DNA from 2 places in the Mesorhizobium sp. M1403 genome. Region 2 is predicted to be linked to the other one. Evidence: predicted binding sites of a transcription regulator. Region 2 holds the regulator's gene; the other holds the start of a gene.

Region 1 (6,113 bases), on a different contig from region 2:
CAGCGCCCGCACGGCCGGAAACAGCTTGGAAATGCCCTCGAATTGCAGCCGCGCTGACATTGCTTCGGTTCTCCAAGCAAGGGTGCCGACCCAAGGCCGGCACCCGCCGCCCTGCTCTATTGGCCTGCTGCCGCGTCCTCGAGCAGCGCTTTGCGCACGGCGTCGCCGCCGCCCGAGTAACGGTCGGCATTGTCCTTGGTGATCAGCGCCTGCGGGGTGGCAACAACACGCGGCAGCTTCTGCCCAGCCACCAGTCGCAGCGCCGATTCCAGCGCCACCTCGCCGGTCAGCACCGGGAAGCTGTCGACGGTACCGGTCAGCTCGCCGGCCCGGATCGAGGCATAAGCGTCGGAAATCCCGTCGGTGCCGAAGACGGCCACCTTGTCCTGCAGACCGGCCGCCTTGACCGCTTCGACGATGCCCAGCGCCATGCCGTCATTATTGGCATAGAAGCCGATCAGGTCGGGGTGCTGCTGCAGGATATTGGTGGCCGCGTCGTAGGAGGTCTGGCGATCCCAGTTGCCCGGCACGCTGGCGACGACCTCGAACTTGCCGCCTTCAGTGATCGTGCTCTTGAAGCCGTCGGTGCGCTGGACGGCGGCGTAGACGCCGGCCTGGCCTTCGACGATGGCAACCTTGCCGCCATCCGGCCGGTTCTTGATGAACCATTTGGCGACACGCACACCATTGTCGCGCTGGACATTGCCGACATAGTACTCGGCCTGCGGGATGACCGCGTCATTGACGTTGACCACCGGCACGTTGGCGGCCCTGGCCTGTTCCATGATCGGCTGCAAATTGGAGTCGGTCTGCGGTGAAACGAGCAGCACGTTGTAGCCTTGCGTGACCAGGCCTTCGGCGATGGTGAGCTGGCCGAGCTGGTCGCCCTCGCTCTGCGCCGCCTGGTAGACGACGGGCACGCCGATGCGGTCGCCGAACGACTTGTAGCCCTCACCCAGCGAGCGCCAGTATTCGTTGGTCAGCGTCTTGGAGACCGCACCCGCCTTGGTGCCCTCGGGCAGCTTGGGGAAAGCCCCGAACTTGGCCTCGAGCTGCGACCAGTCGATGCGATCCTTCTCGGTGTCGGAATTGAGCGGCGCGAGATCCGCGGAAAACACCGAGCCGATGGACAGCGTCATCAGGGCAGCGGTAGCGGTGACGAGCAGAAATTTCATGGTCTTTCCTCCCTTGTTGAAAAACGGTGATGGCGCCGGCCTCAGCTGTCCGGCCCGAGCATGGCTTCCTGGATGATGGCCTGCGACCCGACCGCGTCCTGACGATCGACGGCGGCTGACAGGCGGTTGTCCTTTTCCAGCCGCTCGACGACGCGCAGCATGCGCTTGACGGTGGCGATGTTGACTTCGCATTCGTGGACGGGATCGAGCCCGGTCATGTCGGGGAACGTGTCGAAGTAGATGGCCCCGGCATAGCCGTCGCGGCGGATCTGCCTGAGCAGCTCGATCGTCTGCAGCGTGTGCACGGCACCGACCATCAGGCCGTCGTCGCGCTTGGCGTAGCCGTCGTTGAGGTGCACGCCGAGCAGCTTGCTGTGCCGTGCTATGAGGGCGGCAGCGAAAGCCGGCTGCTCGTCGGCATAGAGCACGTGAGCGAAATCGAGCGTCACGCCGAGATTGGGCAGGCCGATCTCGCGGATCGCCAGCAATGTCGTCGCCGCATCGGGCATCAGGCTGTAGGAGCGCGGCTCGTTGGGTTTGTATTCAAGGCTAATCTGGCAGCCCGGATCATGCGCCGCTACTTCACGAATGCCATCGATTTCGTGTTGCCAGAGTGTTGCGTAGTCAGCCTGGAAGGCGTAGTCGAAGCCATCCTGCCCGAGCCACAATGTCATCAGGCTGGCGCCGGCCTCGCGCGCGGCGTCGATGCCGGCCTTGGTCAGGTCGATGGCCTCGCGGCGAACGGAAGGATCCGGATTGGTGAAGGCGCCGAGCTTGAAGGCCGGATTAGAGTAGTAGCGCATGGCGAAGCCATTGATGGAAAGCCCGAGATCGCTGAGTTTGCGCGCCATTTCCGCAGGTTTTTCATCGACATGATCGGGGAAGTTGAGGTCGAGATCGGTCAATTCCGCAACCTTCGCCGCACGCGCCGCCATTTGCAGCATGGACGGTTTACCAACAAGATCAGGCCACTCGGCCTGTGGCCGCGAGGCAAAGGAATTGAGGCGGGTGGCGAAACGACAGACTGTCATCGGTGACCTTTCATTGTCATAACTTCACATAAGAATGGTTATTTGTAAAGTTGTTAATTGCTCTTTCGATAGCAACGATTCGCCATGCACAGGCCAGTTGCGACCACACGAGGCCAGGCAAGCGCAGCACTGTCACGCAAGTATCATGTTCGCGTCCTAGATCGCTTCTCCGAAGGCTTTCGCGGCATTCTCGATGCGACGCGGCGCTTTTCAGATCCCGGCAGCTTTGTCTCAAAGAGGATATCCATGAAAAACCTGCACCGAACCGCGCCCCTCGCTGTCGCGCTCGCGATGTTCACCGCCTTGAGTCCGGCCTTGGCAGAAAACGCCGCGACCGTCGGCGGCGCCAACTTCGTCAACAAGGGCCTGGTCGGCGTCGGCCGCATCCCGGCCAGCCAGAAAGACAGGTTCGGCGAGACATTTGGCTCCGGCTCGGGCATGGCGATTGACGCTGCCGGCTGGACGCATGGCGCCGATGGCTACAAGGGCTCGCTATGGCTGCTGCCGGACCGCGGCTACAATGTCGTCGGCACCACCGATTACCGTCCGCGCATCAACACGATTGCCATCGAATTCGCCCCGATCGCACCGGGTGCGGCACCAGCCGCCGGCCAGGAACAGTCGGGCCTCAAGGCAACCCTTGCCGACACCATGCTTTTGACCGACGACAAGGGCGCCGACGCAACCGGCCTCGATCCGCTCAACGGCGTGCGCGCCGCGACCGACGACATGCCGATCCTGCCCGAAGCCAACGGCAAGCTCGCGCTCGATAACGAGGCGATCGTGCGGCTGCCCGACGGCACCATGTTCATCTCGGACGAATATGGTCCGAACATCTACCACTTCTCCGCCGATGGGCGTCTGATGTCGGCAACGCAGTCGCCGGCGGCGCTTGTCCCGATGCGTCATGGAACGCCGAACTTCGCGTCCAGCAATCCGGGACCGGGCGCGGCAGACCCAGATCCGACGGATCCCGAAACCGGCCGTCAGAACAACCAGGGCCTCGAAGGCATGGCACTGACGCCGGACGGGAAGTTCCTGATCGCTGTGCTGCAATCGGCCCCCAGACAGGATGGCGGCGATTCCGCTTCGACGCGCCAGAACACGCGCGCGCTGGTCTACGATGCCTCGGATCCGGCCCAACTCAAGCTTGCGCATGAATATGTTGTGCCGCTGCCGGTGTTCACCGATGCCAAGGGCAAGACCAAGATTGCCGCGCAGAGCGAAATCGTGGCTCTGTCGGACAAGACCTTCCTGATGCTGGCTCGCGACAGCGGCAACGGCCAGGGGGTGAAGGGCGACACCTCGCTCTATCGCGAGATCAGCGTCGTCGATGTGTCGGCGGCAACCGACATCGCCGGCACCGAGTTCGACAAGGACAAGCCGGTTGCGCCCAAAGGTGAGCTCGATCCCTCGGTGACGCCGGCCAAGCTGACGCCGTTCATCGACATCAACGACAAGACCGAGCTCGGCCGCTTCGGGCTGCACAATGGCGCGCCCAATGACCGCAACAACCTTTCGGAGAAGTGGGAGGCGATGTCGGTGGTGAGCGTCCTCGATCCAACACGGCCCGACGACTATTTCCTGTTCGTCGCCAACGACAATGACTTTCTCACCCAGGACGGCTTCCAGGTCGGCGCGGCCTACAAGGCCGAAGATGGCGCCGATGTCGACACGATGTTCCTGGTCTATCAGGTCACGCTTCCAGGCCTCGCCGGGAAGTAGCGACACCCCCAGGCAGGCGGACGCGCCGAACGCGTCCGCCTGCCTGGCACGATCGAACGGTCGGGCCCTTCAGTTGCGGCTCGCCGGCACAAGGATTGTGTTCTAGTGGGTTTGCAAAACCTAAGACTGATGATCCGTCGAAGGCACTTACCTCAACATCTCCGCGTCCTTTGGCACGCCCGCATCGATCGGCTCGGCCGTCCTGTCCGACACGGCGGCGATCTTCCCGGCGGCCGACAGGTTCGGGCGCACGAAGACCGGCGCGACGCCGTCGACGCGGCTGTAGAGGTCGATAATGTCCTGATTCATGAAGCGCACACAGCCGGAGGAAGCGTTCTTCCCGATGGAATCCCACTCCGGCGTGCCGTGCAGCCGGTACATCGTGTCCTTGCCGTCGCGGAAGAGATATAGCGCGCGTGCGCCCAGCGGGCTGTGCGGGCCGGGCGGCATGCCGTCCTTGTATTTCGCCAGTTCCGGCCGGCGCTGGATCATCTCCGGCGGCGGCGTCCAGACCGGCCACTTCTTCCTCGCCTGAACCACGGCGCTGCCGGTCCATCCGAAACCGGCCTTGCCGAGGCTGACGCCATAGCGAATTGCCTTGCCGCCGTCGCGCACCAGATAGAGGAAGTGCTCGGAGGTATCGACGACGATCGTGCCGGGTTTTTCTCCGGTCGGATCGGACACGATTTGGCGCACGAATTTCGGATCGACCTTGGCTACCGGGATTGCCGGCAGTTGATAGCCCTCGTCGACGCGCGCCGCATACATACTTGCGGCATCGCCGAAAGCCGGATCGCTTGGCGCCGCGGTCACTGGCGGCGCCGCTACGTCCGTCGTGGTGCACGCCGAAAGAGCCACGGAGGCCGCGCCCAAAGCGGATGCACCAAGAAACGCACGCCGGTTCAGGCGCTCAAAAAACAGCGGAATATCGGACATGAACCCCCGGCTTGCCCATGAGATCCAGGAAAGATGCGGCCCCACGCGTGCAGGATCAATATACGATTCCGGAAGCTTTGAGAACATGATTGGATCAAGGCACGCCAGGCGGAATTCGCAACGCTGCGTCGACCTGTCTCGTTAAATCGGCAATCATTGCGGACCGGACTCAAGATAAGGCTTCGCCGAGTTGCCTGCCATGGACGACAAGATGCCCGCACGCCGGCGGACCAGCGACCTCACCAGTGGACCTATCCCGCGTACATTGCTGCTGTTCGCCCTGCCGGTGCTCGGCTCCAATGTTCTGCAGTCGCTCAACGGCTCAATCAATGCCGTCTGGGTCGGTCGTTTCCTCGGCGAAGCGGCGCTGACCGCCACGTCCAATGCCAACCTCGTGCTGTTTCTCATCCTCGGCACCGTCTTCGGCATCGGCATGGCGGCGACCATCCTGGTCGCGCAATCGGTCGGCGCCCGCGATCTGCCCGAAGCCCGCCGCATCGTCGGCACCAGCGCCACCTTCTTCTTCCTTGTCTCGGTGGTGTTCGCGGTCTGCGGCTGGATCTGGGTCGATACAATCCTCAATGCGCTCGGCACGCCGGCCGATGCGTTGCCGCTGGCGCGCTCCTATCTGCGTATCATTTTTCTCGCCGTACCGATGATGAACCTGCTGTCCTTCGTCATGACGGTGCTGCGCGGCGCCGGCGATTCGCGCACGCCTTTCCTATTCATGGCGCTGGCCGTCGTGCTCGACGTCATTTTGAACCCGTTGCTTATTCTCGGCATCGGCCCGTTCCCCGAACTCGGCATCGCCGGCTCGGCCACCTCGACGCTGATCGGCCAGACGGTAAGCGTGCTTGCCATCCTGATCGTGCTTTATGCGCGCAAGCACCCGCTGCGGCTGGCCGGCGCCAATCTTGCTCTGCTGCGGCCGGACCCGGCGCTGCTGCGCATTGTCGTCTTCAAGGGCGTGCCGATGGGCCTGCAGATGATCGTCGTCTCGTCCGCGGCGCTGACTGTGATGGGCATGGTCAATGCCTACGGCTCGCAGGTCGCGGCTGCCTACGGCATAGCCGCCCAGCTCTGGACCTATATCCAGATGCCGGCGCTCGCCATCGGCGCCGCGGTCTCGTCCATGGCGGCGCAAAATGTCGGCGCCGGGCGCTGGGACCGGATCGGCCGCATCGCCGCGTCCGGCGTCGGCTTCAACCTTGTGCTTACCGGCGTGCTTGTCGCGCTGCTGTTCGTA
Region 2 (6,113 bases):
GGAACGGTGATGCCGTTCTGCTGGGCATATTGGCGTACGATGCCGACCGGCCAAGGATAGGAATTGGCGATCCACACGGCGCCGAGGATGGCGGCGCAGGCTATCACGCCGAGCAAGCTTTCCGCCCAGACAGGGCGCAGCGGAAAGTTGAAGCGCTTGCGCTGCGAGCGGCCGTTGAAGAGCATGAAGGCAACGGCCGCGCAGGCGAGGACACCGACGATCCAGCTCCAGGTGGCGCCGATCGAGCCCCGTGGTCCGCCGCCCATCAGCTGGAAGGTCCTGTCCAGCGGCGCAACGGTGCGCCCGCTGGTGATCAGCCATGCCATGCCGCGCCAGACCAGCAATCCGCCGAGCGTCACGATAAAGGCAGGAACCTGGAGATAGGCGATGATGAAACCCTGAAACGCTCCGATAGCCAGGCCGAGCACCAGGCCGGCGGCCAGTGCGATGACCCACAGCCAGGGGCTGCCAAGCTGAAATCCCATGATGCGGACGAGGAATTCGGCCTGCGCCACGCCCATCACCATGCCGATCACGCCTTCCACGGAGCCGACGGAAAGATCGATGTTGCGCATCACGATGACCAGCACCATGCCGGTCGCCATGATCGCCACCGACGAGGTCTGCACCGAAAGGTTCCAGAGATTGCGCGGCGTCAGGAAGAGCCCGCCCGACAGTATGTGGATCCCGACCCAGATGACCAGCAGCGCGCCGACCATGCCGAGCATGCGCGTGTCGAGTTCGGTTGCCTTGAGAAATCGGGCAACGACGCCGAGCTCCGATTCCCGCGCCCGGTCTGCCGTCGAGCTGTCGACCGGCGTGTTGGAAGTCGTGTCGGTCATGATGTTTCTCCCGCCGGGTTGCCGTCTGCCGCGGATGCCGGAAGCAGCCTAGAAGTTATCCGCCGGAAGCGGAAAAACAATTCTTTCTTGAAAAAACGCCGCGGCAAGCGGCCGCGGCGTTCGGACTTCTCGGAAACTCGGATCAGTTGCAGACCGGAACAGCGCCCGCCGCCACGCCCGCGCAGACCTCTTCTTTCTTGATCCAGCCGGCGTCGATGACGACGTTGAGGTTGTCCTTGGTGATGGCGACCGGGGTCAGGAACAGGGACTTTACGGTGTTGCCGCCGGGCGTGGTGAAATCCTTCACGCCGGCAATGTCGGTCATCTGCTTGCCGTCGGCCAATTGCGAGGCGATCTCGGCGGCGTTCTTGCCGAGCTCGCGCGCGTCCTTCCACACCGAGACCGTCTGTGTGCCGAGCGCGATGCGATTCAGCGCGGCGTGGTCGCCGTCCTGGCCCGAGACCGGAACCGATCCAGCCAACCCTTGCGCCGTCAGTGCGGCGACGACGCCGCCGGCAGTGCCGTCGTTAGCGGCGACCACCGCATCGACCTTGTTGTCGTTCGCGGTCAGGAACTGTTCCATGTTCTTCTGGGCGTTGGCCGGCAGCCAGCCGTCGGTATAGGCCTCGCCGACATTCTTGATCTTGCCGCTGTCGATGGCGTCCTTCAGCACTTCCATCGAACCGGCAAAAAGGAAATCGGCATTCGGATCGGCGCCCGAGCCCTTGATGAAGACATAGTTGCCTTCCGGCTTCACCTTGAACACGTCGCGGGCCTGCATGCGGCCGACTTCCTTGTTGTCGAAGGTCAGGTAAAAGACGTCCTTGTTCTCGATCAGCCGGTCGTAGCCGACAACCGGAATACCTTCGTCCAGCGCCTTCTGCACGGCCGGCCCTATCGCCGAGGCGTCCTGCGCCAGGATGATCAGTGCGTTGGCGCCCTGCGAGATCAGGCTCTCGACGTCGGTGAGCTGCTTGCCGGGGTTGGACTGTGCGTCGGCGGAAATATACTTGTCGCCTGCGGCCTCGATGGCCGCCTTCATTGCGGCTTCGTCGGTCTTCCAGCGCTCTTCCTGGAAGTTCGACCAGGAAACGCCGATGACCTTGTCCTTAGCCTGCGCCACCGACGCAAGCGCCAGCGTCATGGCGACACCCGCCAGAATGGCGGTCGTGAATTTCTTCATCATATCCTCCCTGCGCCGCGTACGGCGTGACCAATTGGCCCCAAAGGCCAGCTTAGAGGCGCTAATTTTTTCGAGCCTCGAAAAAATACTGGCCCGATCTCCCGCTGCTGTCAACATCGATTCTGATGGATTTTGATGTTGCTGCGAGTTTTTTCGAGCTTCGGAATAAACGATGACAGCGCCACCTGCATCTGACACTATTTGCCTCATCTGACACTATTTGTCGGCATTACCGACGGCTTCCGGTTCATGAGCGGCCGCGGCAAACCGGGAGGAAAGCAAAACGATGTCGGTCGGAATCCGCCATGACGATTTGCGCCGGCGCAACCGGGCGATGGTGATCTCGGCCGTGCGCCGGGCCGGCCAGCCATCGCGTACGGAGATCGCCGCAACCACCGGCCTCAGCCATTCGACCATATCGGCGATCTCCTCCGACCTGATACGGGAAGGCATCCTCGCCGAGAGCAAGGCAAGCGAACCCGTTTCGTTGAAACGCGGTCGTCCGCAGGTCGGCCTCGCCCTCAATCCGGAAGCGGCGGCGGTGCTGACCGTGGTGTTGTCGCTGAATTTCCTGTCGGCCGCCATCATCGACTATGCGGGGCAGGTGGTCGCCGAGGAACAGCGCCGGCTGGACACGCTGACCATGCCGCGCGACGAACTGATCCGCGAATGCATGGCCATCGTCCGGCGCCGGCTGGACGATCCAGATCTTGACGTCCGCAGTGTCGCCCGCATCGCCCTGGCGATTCAGGGAATTACCGACTCCCCTGCACGCGCCATGCTGTGGTCGCCGATCACGCCGCAGACGGACATCGCCTTTGCCGACATGCTGGAAGATGAATTCGGCATCCCGGCCACGGTGGAGAACGACTGCAATATGATGGCGGTGGCTTTGCGCTGGCGCGATCCGGATCGCTATCGCGACGACTTCATCGCCATCCTGCTTTCGCACGGCATCGGCATGGGGCTGGTGTTGAAGGGCGAGCTGTTCACCGGCACGCATTCCTCGGGCGGCGAGTTTGGCCACATGATCCATCGTCCGGGCGGCGCGCTCTGCCGTTGCGGGCGGCGCGGCTGCATCGAGGCCTATGCCGGCAATTACGCCATCTGGCGCAACGCCACGCAGATGAGCGAAGACAGCCAACCGGTCGCCGACGTCAGCGACGCCGACATGCGCGCGCTGGCGGTTCGGGCGCGCGAGAAGGACGGGCCGGAACGCGAAGCCTACCGCAAGGCCGGCGAAGCGCTGGGTTTCGGTCTCGGCTCGCTGTTCGCGCTGATCGATCCGGCACCGGTCGCAATGGTCGGCGCCAGTGCCGCCGCCTTTGATCTGATCGAGCCGGCCTTGCGGAAGGCCATCGCCCAGACCGCCGGCGGCCAGCATTCGGGCTCGATCTCCTTCGATACCGAGCCGAACGAATTGCCGCTGATCCGCGAAGGCTGTGCAATGCGGGCGTTAAGCTTCGTCGACCAGCAGATTTTCGCGCCGGGCGCGCAAATGAGGCCCGGCGTCAGAAAGAACGTAGCCTGACTGGGCGGGTCAATCTTCCCTGATCGCGTAGCCGGCACCGCGGATGGTGCGGATGACATCAGGCATGCGGCCGTTGTTGACGGCTTTGCGCAGCCGCCCGACATGCACGTCGACGGTGCGTTCGTCGATATAGATCGTCTCGCCCCAGACATTATCGAGTAACTGGCTGCGCGAGAAGACGCGGCCCGGATGCCGCATCATGAATTCGAGCAGCCGGAATTCGGTCGGCCCGAGCCGGATCTCGGTCTTCTTGCGATACACCCTGTGCGATTCGCGATCGAGCACGATGTCGCCGACCTTCAGCACGCTGGACAGCACTTCCGGCTTGGCGCGGCGCAGCAGCGCCTTGACCCTGGCCATGAATTCCGGTGTCGAAAACGGTTTGACCAGATAGTCGTCGGCGCCGGTCGAAAGACCGCGTACCCGGTCGCTCTCCTCGCCGCGCGCGGTCAGCATGATGATCGGCAGCCGTTCGGTTTCGGGGCGCACCCGCAACCGGCGGCAGAGCTCGATGCCGGAAACCGCTGGTATCATCCAGTCGAGCACCAGAAGATCGGGCACATTCTCCTGCAAACGGATCTCGGCTTCGTCGCCGCGTGTCACCACCTCGACCTGGTAGCCTTCGGATTCGAGATTGTAGCGGAGCAGCACACCCAACGGCTCCTCGTCCTCCACCACCATTATGCGTGGTGCGATCATCGGCTGGGCACCCCCATCATGTCGCCGGTGCGGACATTGTCGTTTCGTCTTGCTTCGGACGATTGACCGGCAATTGCTCGCCGGTCAGCACATAATACGCATTTTCGGCGATGTTGGTGACATGGTCGCCGATCCGCTCCAGATTCTTGGCGCAGAACAGCAGATGCGTGCAAGCGGTGATGTTGCGCGGGTCTTCCATCATGTAGGTCAACAGTTCGCGGAACACCGACGTATATTTGACGTCGATGCGCTCGTCGGCGGCGCGTAGCTTGGCCAACGCGGCCGCATCGCCTGCAGCATACTCCTCGATGACGCCCTGCACCTGGATGAGCACCAGCTGCGCCATCGCATCGATGGAATGCGATAGGTCGCGCGGTGTGACGCTAAGGCCGACCGCACTCACACGCTTGGCGATATTCTTGGCAAGGTCGCCGATGCGTTCGAGATCGCCGGCCATGCGGATCGCCCCGACGACATGGCGCAGATCGTGGGCCATCGGCTGGCGCTTGGCGATCAGGGTGATGGCGCGGTCGTCCAGTTCGCGTTGACGCGCATCCATGATGGCATCGTCGGAAACGACGCGTTGCGCCAGCACGTTGTCAGAATTCAACAGGGCCTTGGTCGCCCCGCCGACCATCGAACCGGCGAGGTCGGCCATGTCGCGGATCAGCTTGCTGATCTGCTCGAGATCCTCGTCGAAAGAAGCGACTGTGTGTTCGCCCATGGTCCTGTCCTTATATGCATGATCGGAACGGCTCAGCCGAAGCGGCCGGTGATGTAATCCTGCGTGCGCTTCTCGCGGGGCGACGTAAAGATCTTCTCGGTCCGGTCGAACTCGACCAGTTCACCCAGATACATGAAGGCGGTCTGGCGCGACACGCGCGCCGCCTGCTGCATGTTGTGGGTGACGATGACGATCGTGTAATCGGCTTGCAACTCGTCTATCAGCTCCTCGATCTTGGCGGTCGACAGCGGGTCGAGTGCCGAAGCCGGCTCATCGAGCAGAATGACTTCCGGCTTCACCGCCACGGTGCGGGCAATGCAAAGCCGCTGCTGCTGGCCGCCTGACAGGCTCAAGCCGCTGGCGTTGAGCTTGTCCTTGACCTCGCCCCACAGCGCGGCCCGCTTCAACGCTTGTTCGACGCGGCCGTCCATTTCGGACTTGCCGAGATTCTCATAGAGCCTGACCCCGAAGGCGATGTTCTCGTAGATCGACATAGGGAACGGCGTCGGCTTCTGGAACACCATGCCGATCTTGGTCCTCAGGAGATTGAGATCCTGCGAGCGGTCGAGAATGTTCTTGCCGTCGAGCAGCACCTGGCCCTCGGCTGTCTGCTTCGGGTAGAGTTCGTAGATGCGGTTGAACACACGCAGCAGCGTCGATTTCCCGCAGCCCGAAGGGCCGATGAAGGCAGTGACGCTGCGCTCGGGCAGCGACAAGGTGATGTCCTTCAACGCCTTGCTCTGGCCGTAGTAGAAGTTGAGGTTCTTGACCTCGATCTTCGTCTTCTCGGCGACCGTTTCGGTCATCGTCATGTCCGGGGACAACATCTGTGTCATCTGTCCTCTCTGCGTCCGGTAAGGCTGCGGGCGAGGATGCTCAAGCCCAGAACCGTCAGGGTGATTATGAGTGCGCCGGTCCACGCCAGTTGCTGCCATTCCTCGTAAGGGCTGAGAGCGAACTGGAAGATGGTCACCGGCAGGCTGGCCATCGGCGCGTTGATATTGCTGCTCCAGAACTGGTTGTTGAGCGCGGTGAAGAGCAGCGGCGCCGTCTCGCCGGAAATGCGTGCTATCGCCAGCAATATGCCGGTGACGATGCCGGACAATGCGGCGCGGTAGGCGACCGAACGGATCA

Evidence for each region. Region 2 encodes PhoB, which activates phosphate uptake and scavenging genes when phosphate is short. Its sites were predicted from a motif close to TGTCATNNANCTGTCAT; they were not measured.
Region 1: a site for PhoB is predicted at 2,337-2,353, ahead of NKH01_RS15675 (esterase-like activity of phytase family protein). Genes of this name have one in related genera too.

Annotation. Positions count from the first base shown of each region.
Region 1 is NZ_JAMYKY010000008.1:58,320-64,432, forward strand. Features, by position in the region: gene NKH01_RS15660 (sugar ABC transporter ATP-binding protein) at 1-60, opposite strand, end outside; gene NKH01_RS15665 (sugar ABC transporter substrate-binding protein) at 117-1,175, opposite strand; gene NKH01_RS15670 (TIM barrel protein) at 1,217-2,206, opposite strand; gene NKH01_RS15675 (esterase-like activity of phytase family protein) at 2,453-3,931, shown strand; gene NKH01_RS15680 (L,D-transpeptidase) at 4,079-4,867, opposite strand; gene NKH01_RS15685 (MATE family efflux transporter) at 5,067-6,113, shown strand, end outside.
Region 2 is NZ_JAMYKY010000017.1:67,091-73,203, forward strand. Features, by position in the region: gene NKH01_RS24050 (sugar ABC transporter permease) at 1-842, opposite strand, end outside; gene xylF (D-xylose ABC transporter substrate-binding protein) at 985-2,025, opposite strand; gene NKH01_RS24060 (ROK family protein) at 2,312-3,556, shown strand; gene phoB (phosphate regulon transcriptional regulator PhoB) at 3,566-4,255, opposite strand; gene phoU (phosphate signaling complex protein PhoU) at 4,272-4,979, opposite strand; gene pstB (phosphate ABC transporter ATP-binding protein PstB) at 5,012-5,815, opposite strand; gene pstA (phosphate ABC transporter permease PstA) at 5,812-6,113, opposite strand, start outside.